Regions from separate parts of the Sagittula sp. NFXS13 genome, predicted to be linked through region 3. Evidence: riboswitches for the same ligand, from Rfam matches in the RefSeq annotation. Region 3 holds a riboswitch; each other region holds the start of a gene.
The links. Region 3 has a riboswitch for thiamine pyrophosphate ahead of thiM (hydroxyethylthiazole kinase). Riboswitches for the same ligand answer to the same signal wherever they lie in the genome.

Region 1 (3,269 bases), on a different contig from region 3:
TGACCAATGCTGTCACCGGCAGCGCCATGGTGAACGGATTGACGAAGGGTCTCAGCATCAGGAAAAGACCGGTGCCCAACACGAGAGGCGACACAGTGATCGCGGCCAAGGCAAGCAGTTCCCCTCGCCGGTTGGCCAGCGCCACGGCCCAGATCATGCATAAAACCGTCGACGCGCCGGCCACCGCCACCGAATGCCCCGCGGCAACGATAGTGTCCACGCGTAGCAACATCAGTCCTTGCAGGCCTCTCAGGACCACAGCGCCAAGCGGCACGAGCAAAAACAAGCCCGCGAGCGCAATCCACATTCCATCCGTCCAACGCCGCCATCCCGCACCATCGCGACGAACCAACGCACGGTCACGGCCCAGACCAAACCCATCTGTCTGCGTCACTTTCAACGCCAGTATTCCCGCGCCGAGCCCAAGCGCCAATTGGATCAGACCCAGCGTGGCAGCTCGGCCAAGATCAAAGTCGAACCGCATGGCTTGGTAAATCGCCAGTTCAACGGTGGTTGCCCTTGGCCCTCCGCCCAATGTCAAAGCCACGGCAAAACTCGTCAGGCAAATCACAAAAATGACCACAAGCGCGCCCGGCGCAACGCGCAGGATCACCGGCCCGTCAATCACCCGCCACAAGGCTGCGCGGCTCAGGCCCAGCGATGTCGCAAGACGCAACCGCTCCCCAGGAACCGCTTGCCACCCGGTGAGCAGCATGCGCACTGCCAAAGGAAGGTTGAAAAAGACGTGAGCCAGCAGAACCCCGTGAAGCCCGTAAATGTCCACAAGCGGAAGACCGAGCCCCCCAAGGACGTCGTTCACCAGCCCGGCACGGCCAAACACGGCGATCAATCCCATGACGGCGACGATCACTGGCAAAATGAATGGAGCGCCCATCAGGGTTACCAACGCGGCACGACCGGGAAAGCGTTGACGCACCAGCGCGCGCGCCACCGGAACGGCCAAAGCCACGCTGAATACAGCTGACAGGAGGGCCTGCCAGACTGTAAACCGCAGCGCCAGCCAATCACCGGGCGCAAGCGCTGACAGGCCCCCCGCCCGGATCAAAACCACGGCGACGGGCCCCAGCGTCAACGCCGCCAAAGTCAGCGCGGCGGTTATTGCGAAAGGGCTGCGCGCCATGCTTCGATAGCCTCATCCCGCAGGGCCGCTGCCTCGGTTTCGTTGTAAAACAACACGCTTTCCGGCAGGTCGAGCTTTTGGAAACCCTCGGGCCAAGCACTTTGATCAAGCGCCGCCGGGATCGACCAGTTGCCCGTGGCAATCATCGACTGGAAATCCTCGCCAAGGATGAAATCCATGAAGTCCTGCGCCAGTTCCGGCTGGTCCGTTCCGGCAACTTTTGCCGCGAGTTCTACCATGAAATAGTGACCTTCGGGGAAAATAGCCGCCTTCTTGGTCTCATCCCCTTCGGCGATGATGTGATAGGCGGGTGAGGTCGTATAGGAGAGGACCATATCGGCCTCGCCGTCCGTGAACATCCCGTAGCTTTCAGACCAACCCTTTGTCACTGTGACGATTTTCGGGGCGAGCTTCGCCCACGCGGCTTGCGCTTGGTCACCGTAAACTGCCTGTACCCACAGGACCAGCGCAAGACCGGAAACCGAAGTGCGCGGATCTTGGATCACCAACCTCAGGTCGTCGTCGGCATTCAGCAAGGCATCGAAGGACGCTGGCGCTTCCATCTTCGTCGTGTCGTAGACGAAAGCAGTGTGCCCATAGTTAAACGGCAAGAATGTGGCATCGGTCCAGTCAATCGGCAACGTCAAGCTGGAGAGATCGACGCCGTGCTCCGCGAACAGCCCGCTTTCGCGCGCCTTCTTGGTCACGTCAGTGTTCAGACCGATGACCACATCAGCCTCGGTGCGATCACCTTCCAGCAGCAGGCGCGGCAGCAATTCGCCGGGTTTGAACTGTAGGTCACACTCACATTGCGCCTCGAACAGCTCTTCGATTTTTGGACCCGGCCCCCATTCGGAGGTAAAATAGTCAGGAGCGTAAACAGTCAGTACGTTTTCCTGCGCCACCGCACTGGTGGCCAGCAAAAGTCCCGCTGCAAATGTGAAGGTCTTCATGGACATCTCCAAATCTGCGGCGAAAGGGCAAGATCCGGGTGTCCCGATACCTTCCCTCCGCCGGTGTTAACCGGTTCAGGTTCAACGGGTTGATGCGATTGCGCAAATCTCAGACGGATCCTGTTCCGCCACCCCGAGGTAGGGCACAAGCTATGGCCACACCCCGCAGGGCGCAAGGCGAAACCACTTGAGCGGCGCAAGCCCGTGCCCTAGACCACGGCGCAAAGGAGACTGACCATGAGCCTCAACACCTTCGGCCACTTGTTCCGCGTCACAACTTGGGGCGAAAGCCACGGTCCCGCGCTTGGCGCGACCGTCGATGGCGTGCCGCCGGGGATCAATGTCGACGAGGCGATGCTTCAAAATTGGTTGGACAAGCGCAAGCCGGGCCAGAACAAATACACCACGCAACGGCGAGAGCCGGACGCCGTGAAAATCCTCTCGGGCGTCTTTGAAGGCCAGACCACCGGCACGTCGGTTCAGCTGATGATTGAGAATACAGATCAAAGGTCCAAGGATTACGGCGATATCGCGGAGAAGTTCCGCCCAGGTCACGCCGATATCACCTATTTTCAGAAATATGGCGTCAGGGATTATCGCGGCGGCGGTCGGTCTTCGGCACGGGAAACCGCCGCACGGGTCGCTGCTGGAGGGATCGCTCGGGCAGCCTTGAACACCTTGATGCCTGGGGTCGAGATTACTGGGTACATGACCCAAATCGGGCCTCACAAAATCGACCGAAACCGGTTCGACTGGGACGAGATTTCAGAGAACCCATTCTGGACGCCGGATGCAGTCTCCGCCGAAGTTTGGGCCGGCTACCTTGATGACCTGCGCAAGTCAGGCAACTCAGTTGGCGCTGTTGTCGAAGTGGTCGCACGCGGCGTACCAGCGGGCCTCGGCGCGCCAATATATGGCAAGCTCGACACGGACCTCGCAGCAGCGATGATGTCGATCAACGCGGTCAAAGGCGTTGAGATTGGCGAAGGCATGGCTGCAGCAGAGTTAACGGGCGAAGATAACGCTGACGAAATTTTCCTCGGGAATGATGGCCAGCCGGTGTACTCATCGAACCATGCGGGGGGCGTTCTTGGCGGTATTTCCACCGGACAGGATGTAGTTGTACGCTTTGCGGTAAAGCCGACTTCCTCGATTCTGCGGCCTCGGCAGACGAT
Region 2 (3,269 bases), on a different contig from region 3:
CGGCGAGGATCAGCCCCGGCTGCGTTATCAATGCGCGGCAGATGGCAACGCGCTGCTGTTCACCACCTGACAGCGCGTTCGGATGGCTTTTCAGGCGATGCGCGATGCCGCAGGCCTCGGCCAGTGCCTGCGCCCGGTTGCGGACATCGCGATCGAGCGTCAGGCCAAGGCCGACGCGATAAGGGTACAGGATATTCTCGAAGGCGTTCAGGTAATCGACCAGCGCGAAGGTCTGGAAGATGAAGCCGATCTGCGCCGCGCGAAACCGCCTGCGCCCGCCGTCATCCAGCGCGGTCAGATCTTGGTCCGCCACCTTCAAGGCGCCGGTGTCCGGCTGTGCGAGCCCGGCAACAAGGTTCAGCAGCGTGGTCTTGCCCGTGCCGCTGGGTCCGATGATGCCGACGTGCTCGCCCTTGGCGACGTCGAGCGCAGGCACGTTCAGAGCAAACCCGGCGCGCGGGTAGGCAAAGGTCAGGTCGCGTGCGTGGATCAACTCTCCTGCTCCGGTGGGTCGACCGGGGAGGTGTTGCCCGGCGCATCGGCGTTGCGCTCCAGCGTGCCAGCATCCGTGCGGTCCACGTCCGTCAGATCGAAGCCCGCGATCTTCCAGCGCCCATCCGCCACGGCGAACCGCAGATCCGCTGCGTAGGCGTTGCCGCGCATGTGCATGTGTTCGGCGTGACCCACGACCCCCAGCACCCGCCAGCGGGCCGAGATGTTCACTGTCTCGCCGGACGGTCGCGCGCTCATCCCCAACAGCGACACTTCGTGGATTTCCTGATCGGGGTTCAGGCCGCCCCCGGCCATTGCGCCCACCCGTTCGAGGTAGAGCTGCTCCAGCGCGTCCCCCGTGGCGACCTCGGCCAGCTTGTCGTAGATCGCGGCTTCCTCCGTCTCTCCGAAGGCGGTGTAGACATCGGCGAGGATGCCCGGCAGCAGCAGCGGGCTGTTCTGCGAGAATTCCTGCCGAGACATGGAGTCGGAACTGCTTACGTCGGACGTGCTGGACACAAGATAGGGCCAGGCCCCGACGCCCAGCCCGGTCAGAACCAACGCCCCCGCGATGGTGTTTCGAATGATGTCGCGCATGAGCCCTCTTCCCGTCCCGTCAGAGTGTAGAGCCCATGGGATCATGCGCAAGGTGTCTCCAACGCGCGGGCTTGGTCTGGGGTTGCAGAAAGACCGCCAAGCCGGATCGTGCCACACGCCCGGCAAACCGGTTTCGTTCTGTCGGCGGGGCGCGGTCAATCGTAGGGGCTGCCTTTTCCACGTCATGCGCGTTTGCATTGCTTTGCTCAGGTCGCCCTGCCCCCACACATCGCATGGGATGGTCCAAAGACCGCTTTCAAGGCTGTCCGGCCATTGTCTCCTGTTGGTTTGGGTGATGGGAACGGTCTTGCGGCCAGCACACGACCGGAAATCCGCGCGCCGTTCCGCCAGAAAGATTCGCGCACCCGGGCGAGAAAGCCCACCTCAGAGACGGCACCGACCGCGGCTCGCTTCAGTGACCCAATGTGTGGCCGCTTGCAGACCAACGCATGGCGAGCATGGCTGAGATTGTCTTCGTTCCGCGCGAGCAGGCAGGCGTTTCAAACTGATGTAAAGACACTCGCTTGACATCAAATGGCGGTTGAACAATGGTGCGCGCATATAACCGGGGGTGCTCCGAGCGGAGCTGAGATGCGCGACATGCGTGAACCCTTCACAGCTGATCTGGATAATGCCAGCGGAGCGAGGTGCTACCATGTTCATAGGCGCGCAAGTGTCACTTTATCCGATGACATCCGATTTCGTGGACGTCATCACCACCGGGCTGGACGCCCTGTCCCCCTATAAATCCGACCTGAGGATCGAGACCGACGACATGTCGACGCTCATGGTCGGCGCACCCGGACCGCTGTTCGACGCGATCCGGGACCTGTTTTCCGCCGCAGCCAAGCGGCCCGAACATGTGACCATGCACGTGACCCTGTCGCGCGGTTGCCCCGGTGAGCCGGATGACCCGAATTGCCGGTGCGACACGCTTGCGCGCGCGCAGGACCAGTCCTTGGCCGAGCGGCAGACACTGGCGGCGCACGCCGTCAAGGACGCGCCCGATATGGGTGTCGGGATAGATGTGCAATTCTCGCTCTATGTCATGGGCGCGGGTGGCCATATGGACGAAATCTATGGCTGCATCGACTTCCTGAAGGACAGCGGCACGTTCCTGCGGTCCAAGAATTTCTGCACGCGGTTGCGCGGTGATGCGGGCGCGGTCTTCGAAACGCTGCGCCAGGCCTTTCTGCGGTTCGGCCCGGCGGAAGGCCATGTGACCATCGACCTGACAGCCTCGGCCAACAGCCCCAGCCTCGGCTGAGCGGGCTGCCACACGCGGGCATCATGCGCCCGCGACAGGCTTGTCATGAAGTATCTTGGTCAGATCCTACCGGCCCTCGTGGTCATCTGCGTCTTTCTTGGCGGCTGGGAAGGCTATGTCGCGCTGACGGATGCCTCGTCGCTTGTGTTGCCCGCCCCGAGCGACGTCGTGAATGGGCTGTTGGTCGAGCGGTCCGCGATCGCGCGGCACGCGGCGGCCACATTGGGTGTCGCGGGCGTGGGCTTTGCCCTGTCGGTGCTGTTCGCTTTCGCCGTCTCCATCGTGCTTCACTTCTCGGGCTGGCTGCGCCGGGGGCTGCTGCCGCTTCTGGTCGCCAGCCAGACCGTGCCGATCGTCGCCCTTGCCCCGCTGATGGTGCTTTGGTTCGGCTTCGGCCTGCTGCCCAAGGTGCTGCTGGTGATCCTTGTCACCTTCTTTCCGATGGTGGTCAGCCTTGTCGCCGGCTACGCGAGCCTGCCGCGTCCGTTTCGCGATCAGCTGGTCTCCATGGGTGCGACACCGTGGACAGTCTATCGCCGGGCCACGCTGCCCTCGGCACGGGGGCATTTCTTTTCCGGGCTCAGGATTTCGGCGACCTATGCCATCGTTGCCACGATCTTTGCCGAATATGCCGGCGCGCGGCAGGGGCTCGGCATCTACATCCTGTCGGCAAAGAACAATTTCCGGGCGGATCTTGTGCTGTCGGCGGTGTTGGTGTCGGCCTGTCTCACGCTTGCGCTTCTGGCGATCATCCACGGGATCGAACGGGCCACGGGCCGCCGGTACCGGAGGAACGCGCATGCTTGAACTGCAAGGTCTTACGGTGTGTGCCGGGTCAGAACCGCTGGTCGAGGATGTGTCGCTCGACCTTGTCGAGGGCAGCCTGACGTGTCTGATCGGCCCATCAGGCTGC
Region 3 (3,269 bases):
CCATGCAGGGCAGGGCCGTGCGGGACACGATGTCTGCCAACCCTGTCCACCCCAGCGGTGGCGCGTGATCCGGTTTGGACGCCGTGGCCCGGACCGGCCCGACACCCAGATAATCGACGCACCCCGGCGGCACGGCGGCTGCCTGCTCGGCGCTTTCGATCGAGAGACCAAGAATGGCCTCTGGCCCAATGCGGGCGCGGGCGGCACGTGGATCGCCATCGGACTGGCCAATGTGCAGACCTGCTGCGCCAATGGCGCGCGCGATCTCTGTCCGGTCATTTACGATCAGTTTCGCGCCAAGCGGTGACAGCCGGTCCATCATCTGGCACGCCAGATCGGCAAAGGCCGCATCGGCAAGGGTCTTGTGCCGCAACTGCACCCAAAGCGCACCGCCGCGCGCCGCCTGCTCGGCCTGCTCCAGCAGGGTCCAGGGTGCCTCGGCATCAGTGACAAAGCAAAGGGACGGGATCATGTCGTGCTGATCCGTGCGGCTGCGTCCAGATCCGGCCCTGTCATGGCGTAGAGCGCATCCAGAAAGGCAGGCTGGAAACTGCCGGGTCCATGTGCGGTTTTGGCAGCGATCTCTCCGGCGAGACCGTAGTAGGCCAGCGCCGCGACCGTGCTGTCAAAGATCGACCCGGAGGTGATGAACGCCCCCACCACGCCTGTCAGCGCACAGCCCAATGCGGTGACGCGTGTCATGATCGGGTCGCCATTGGCCACTCTGGCGGTGCGCGTCCCGTCCGTGACAAAGTCGATGGCCCCGGTGACCGCCACAACGCCGCCGGTCTTTGTCGCAAGGGCGTGCGCGGCCTGTTCGGCGGCCTCGACCCCATCAGCGGCATCCGCGCCCCGTCCGCGCGTGTCAGCGCCCGCCAGCGCGAGGATCTCTGAGGCATTGCCCCGGATCACTGTCGGCTTCAACGCGAGCAGCCGCTGGCCAAGCGCACGGCGCATTCCCGTCGCGCCAACGGCCACCGGGTCGAGCACCCAGGGCGTGCCATGATCCTGCGCCGCGCGCGCCGCCAGGACCATGCACTCCGCCCATTCCGCATCGAGCGTGCCAATGTTCACGGTCAAGCCCTGCGCAAGGCCCGCGAACTCACTGGCTTCTTCTTTGGCATGGACCATGGCGGGTGAGGCGCCCGCCGCCAACATGACATTGGCGGCGATGTTCATGGCGACATAATTGGTGATGTTCTGGATCAGCGGCGCCGTGGTGCGCATCGCCAAAAGGGAACGGGAGGGATCGGTCATCGCATCTCTTTCCTATTGGGCGGAGATGCAGAGAGGACCGCACAAGGCGACCGTCATACAACTTCCTCCGCCGGTATGAGCCGGTTCAGGTTCAAAGGGTGCTTCTCAACCCGGCGGATGCCGGATGCCCCTGTTGTGCGCTTTGGATTGCACATGTCTTTTGGAATGTCGATAGGCACGTCTCGCAGGGACCACCGGGGCGCGGGCTGTTGGCTGACCTTCGGTCGTTTTACCGCGATCGTCGTGCGCAGTTTTTTCGAGGGTAAGCGCGGGCAGGGGCGTCCCTCGCAATCGTCAACGGGACGGAGGGCCGTCTGGCGGTCGAGCGCGGAAGGCAGTGTCACGTTTCGGGCTGTCGGCCGGTGCGTCCCGGCATCAAAGATGCTGAAACCCTGAACGGAACGGACCATCGGGCACGAGGGAAAGCATTGCACCAAAGTCGTTCTTTGTGCTTTTCGAGCGCTGCACGATCATGGTTGCAACGACATTGAAAGACGCGGGGCTGTCCCCGCCGGGGGGGGCTTCGGCCTGTTCATGCGGGTGGTTGAGTTCGGACCTTGGGGGCATCATGATGAACGGGGCCAATGTGGCGGCTTTGACCTCGCGGCCTCCACACATTGAGGCTTGTCGAGCCGGTGCAAAAGCCCGACATGCTGGCGGGCACACCATGGGCCCCGACGACCATCGGCGGGGGCATTCTGCCCTGCGTCCGACCCGGGCAAGCATATCTGGAGGGAATGCCAATGACTGACGCTTCGGTGATGCCGCACGCCACGGGGCGCTGGCGGATGCTGGCGATCATTTGCGTCGGCGTTGTCGGTGTGCTTGCGACCTGGTTCTCGGCGACGGCCATCGTGCCCGAGCTGATCCGTGTCTGGCAGCTTTCTCCGGGGCAGGCGGCGTGGCTGACAAATGCCGTGCAATTGGGGTTTGTCGTGGGCGCCGTGGGCGCGTCTCTCGTCAACCTGCCCGACATCCTGCCCATGCACCGCCTGATGACCGGTGCGGCGCTTCTGGCGGCGTCGTCGAATGCTGCGCTGCTAGTGGTCGGCCCGGACACCGCGGTGATTGCCCGTTTCGTGACGGGCGTTGCGCTTGCCGGGGTCTATCCGCCGGCGCTCAAGCTCATGGCGACCTGGTTCGTAAAGGGCAGGGGCCTCGCGCTCGGGTTTCTGATCGGGGCGCTGACCTTCGGCTCCTCCATGCCCCATCTTGTGCGTGCAGTGGCCGATGGCGTCGATTGGCATTCGGTGGTCTGGGCCACTTCGGCCTCTGCCCTGGGTGGCGCGTTGATATTTGGCCTCTTTGTACGTGAGGGACCAAATCCATTTGGCAGAGCCACCTTCAACCCGCGCCAGTCCCTTACCGTCTTTACCGATCGGCCACTTCTGCTCGCCAACATCGGCTACTTTGGCCATATGTGGGAGCTTTACGCCATGTGGGCCTGGTTTCTCGCCTTTGCCGCCGCGGCAGAAGCGGGGGTGCACCCGTTCCCCTTCGGCTCTCCTTCGATGCTGAGCTTCGTTGTGGTCGCATCCGGGGTGATCGGGTGCCTTGCCGGGGGCTGGCTTTCGGATCGGATCGGGCGCTGCCTGACCTGCGCGGGCATGATGATCGTGTCGGGTGCCTGCGCGATGCTGATCGGTGTCTTCTTCGACGGGCCGCCACTTCTGCTTGCGCTGCTGGCGCTCCTGTGGGGCGTGACAGTCATCGGCGACAGTGCACAGTTCTCGGCAGCCGTGACAGAACTCGCCGACAGTGCCTTCGTTGGCACAGCGCTCGCACTCCAGATGGGGATCGGCTTTGGCCTGACGGTCGTTTCGATCTGGGCGCTGCCCATCTTTGCACAGTGGATCGGCGGATGGCAGTGGGCCTTTTTGTTCCTGGTGCCGGGACCGGTCGTTGGCACGTGGGCAATGCTCTCCCTTCGGGGCCGCCCCGAGGCACAGAAACTCGCGGGGGGCGCGCGCTAGGCAGGACTTTCGTGCGCGGGCTGAAGAGGCGGCAGAAAG

Region 1: it holds a riboswitch for thiamine pyrophosphate, as region 3 does, so the genes downstream of both, thiB (thiamine ABC transporter substrate binding subunit) here and thiM (hydroxyethylthiazole kinase) in region 3, are expected to answer to the same signal.
Region 2: it holds a riboswitch for thiamine pyrophosphate, as region 3 does, so the genes downstream of both, J4E08_RS02050 (YkoF family thiamine/hydroxymethylpyrimidine-binding protein) here and thiM (hydroxyethylthiazole kinase) in region 3, are expected to answer to the same signal.

The regions. Positions count from the first base shown of each region.
Region 1 covers NZ_JAGEMH010000002.1:505,105-508,373, reverse strand. Annotated here, with positions in the region: gene J4E08_RS06805 (thiamine/thiamine pyrophosphate ABC transporter permease ThiP) at 1-1,141, opposite strand, end outside; gene thiB (thiamine ABC transporter substrate binding subunit) at 1,117-2,094, opposite strand; TPP riboswitch at 2,130-2,240, opposite strand; gene aroC (chorismate synthase) at 2,332-3,269, shown strand, end outside.
Region 2 covers NZ_JAGEMH010000001.1:428,842-432,110, reverse strand. Annotated here, with positions in the region: gene J4E08_RS02060 (ABC transporter ATP-binding protein) at 1-493, opposite strand, end outside; gene J4E08_RS02055 (hypothetical protein) at 490-1,089, opposite strand; TPP riboswitch at 1,647-1,752, shown strand; gene J4E08_RS02050 (YkoF family thiamine/hydroxymethylpyrimidine-binding protein) at 1,745-2,356, shown strand; gene J4E08_RS02045 (ABC transporter permease) at 2,402-3,163, shown strand; gene J4E08_RS02040 (ABC transporter ATP-binding protein) at 3,156-3,269, shown strand, end outside.
Region 3 covers NZ_JAGEMH010000005.1:118,542-121,810, forward strand. Annotated here, with positions in the region: gene thiE (thiamine phosphate synthase) at 1-472, opposite strand, end outside; gene thiM (hydroxyethylthiazole kinase) at 469-1,257, opposite strand; TPP riboswitch at 1,303-1,399, opposite strand; gene J4E08_RS12725 (hypothetical protein) at 1,633-1,875, opposite strand; gene J4E08_RS12730 (MFS transporter) at 2,001-3,230, shown strand.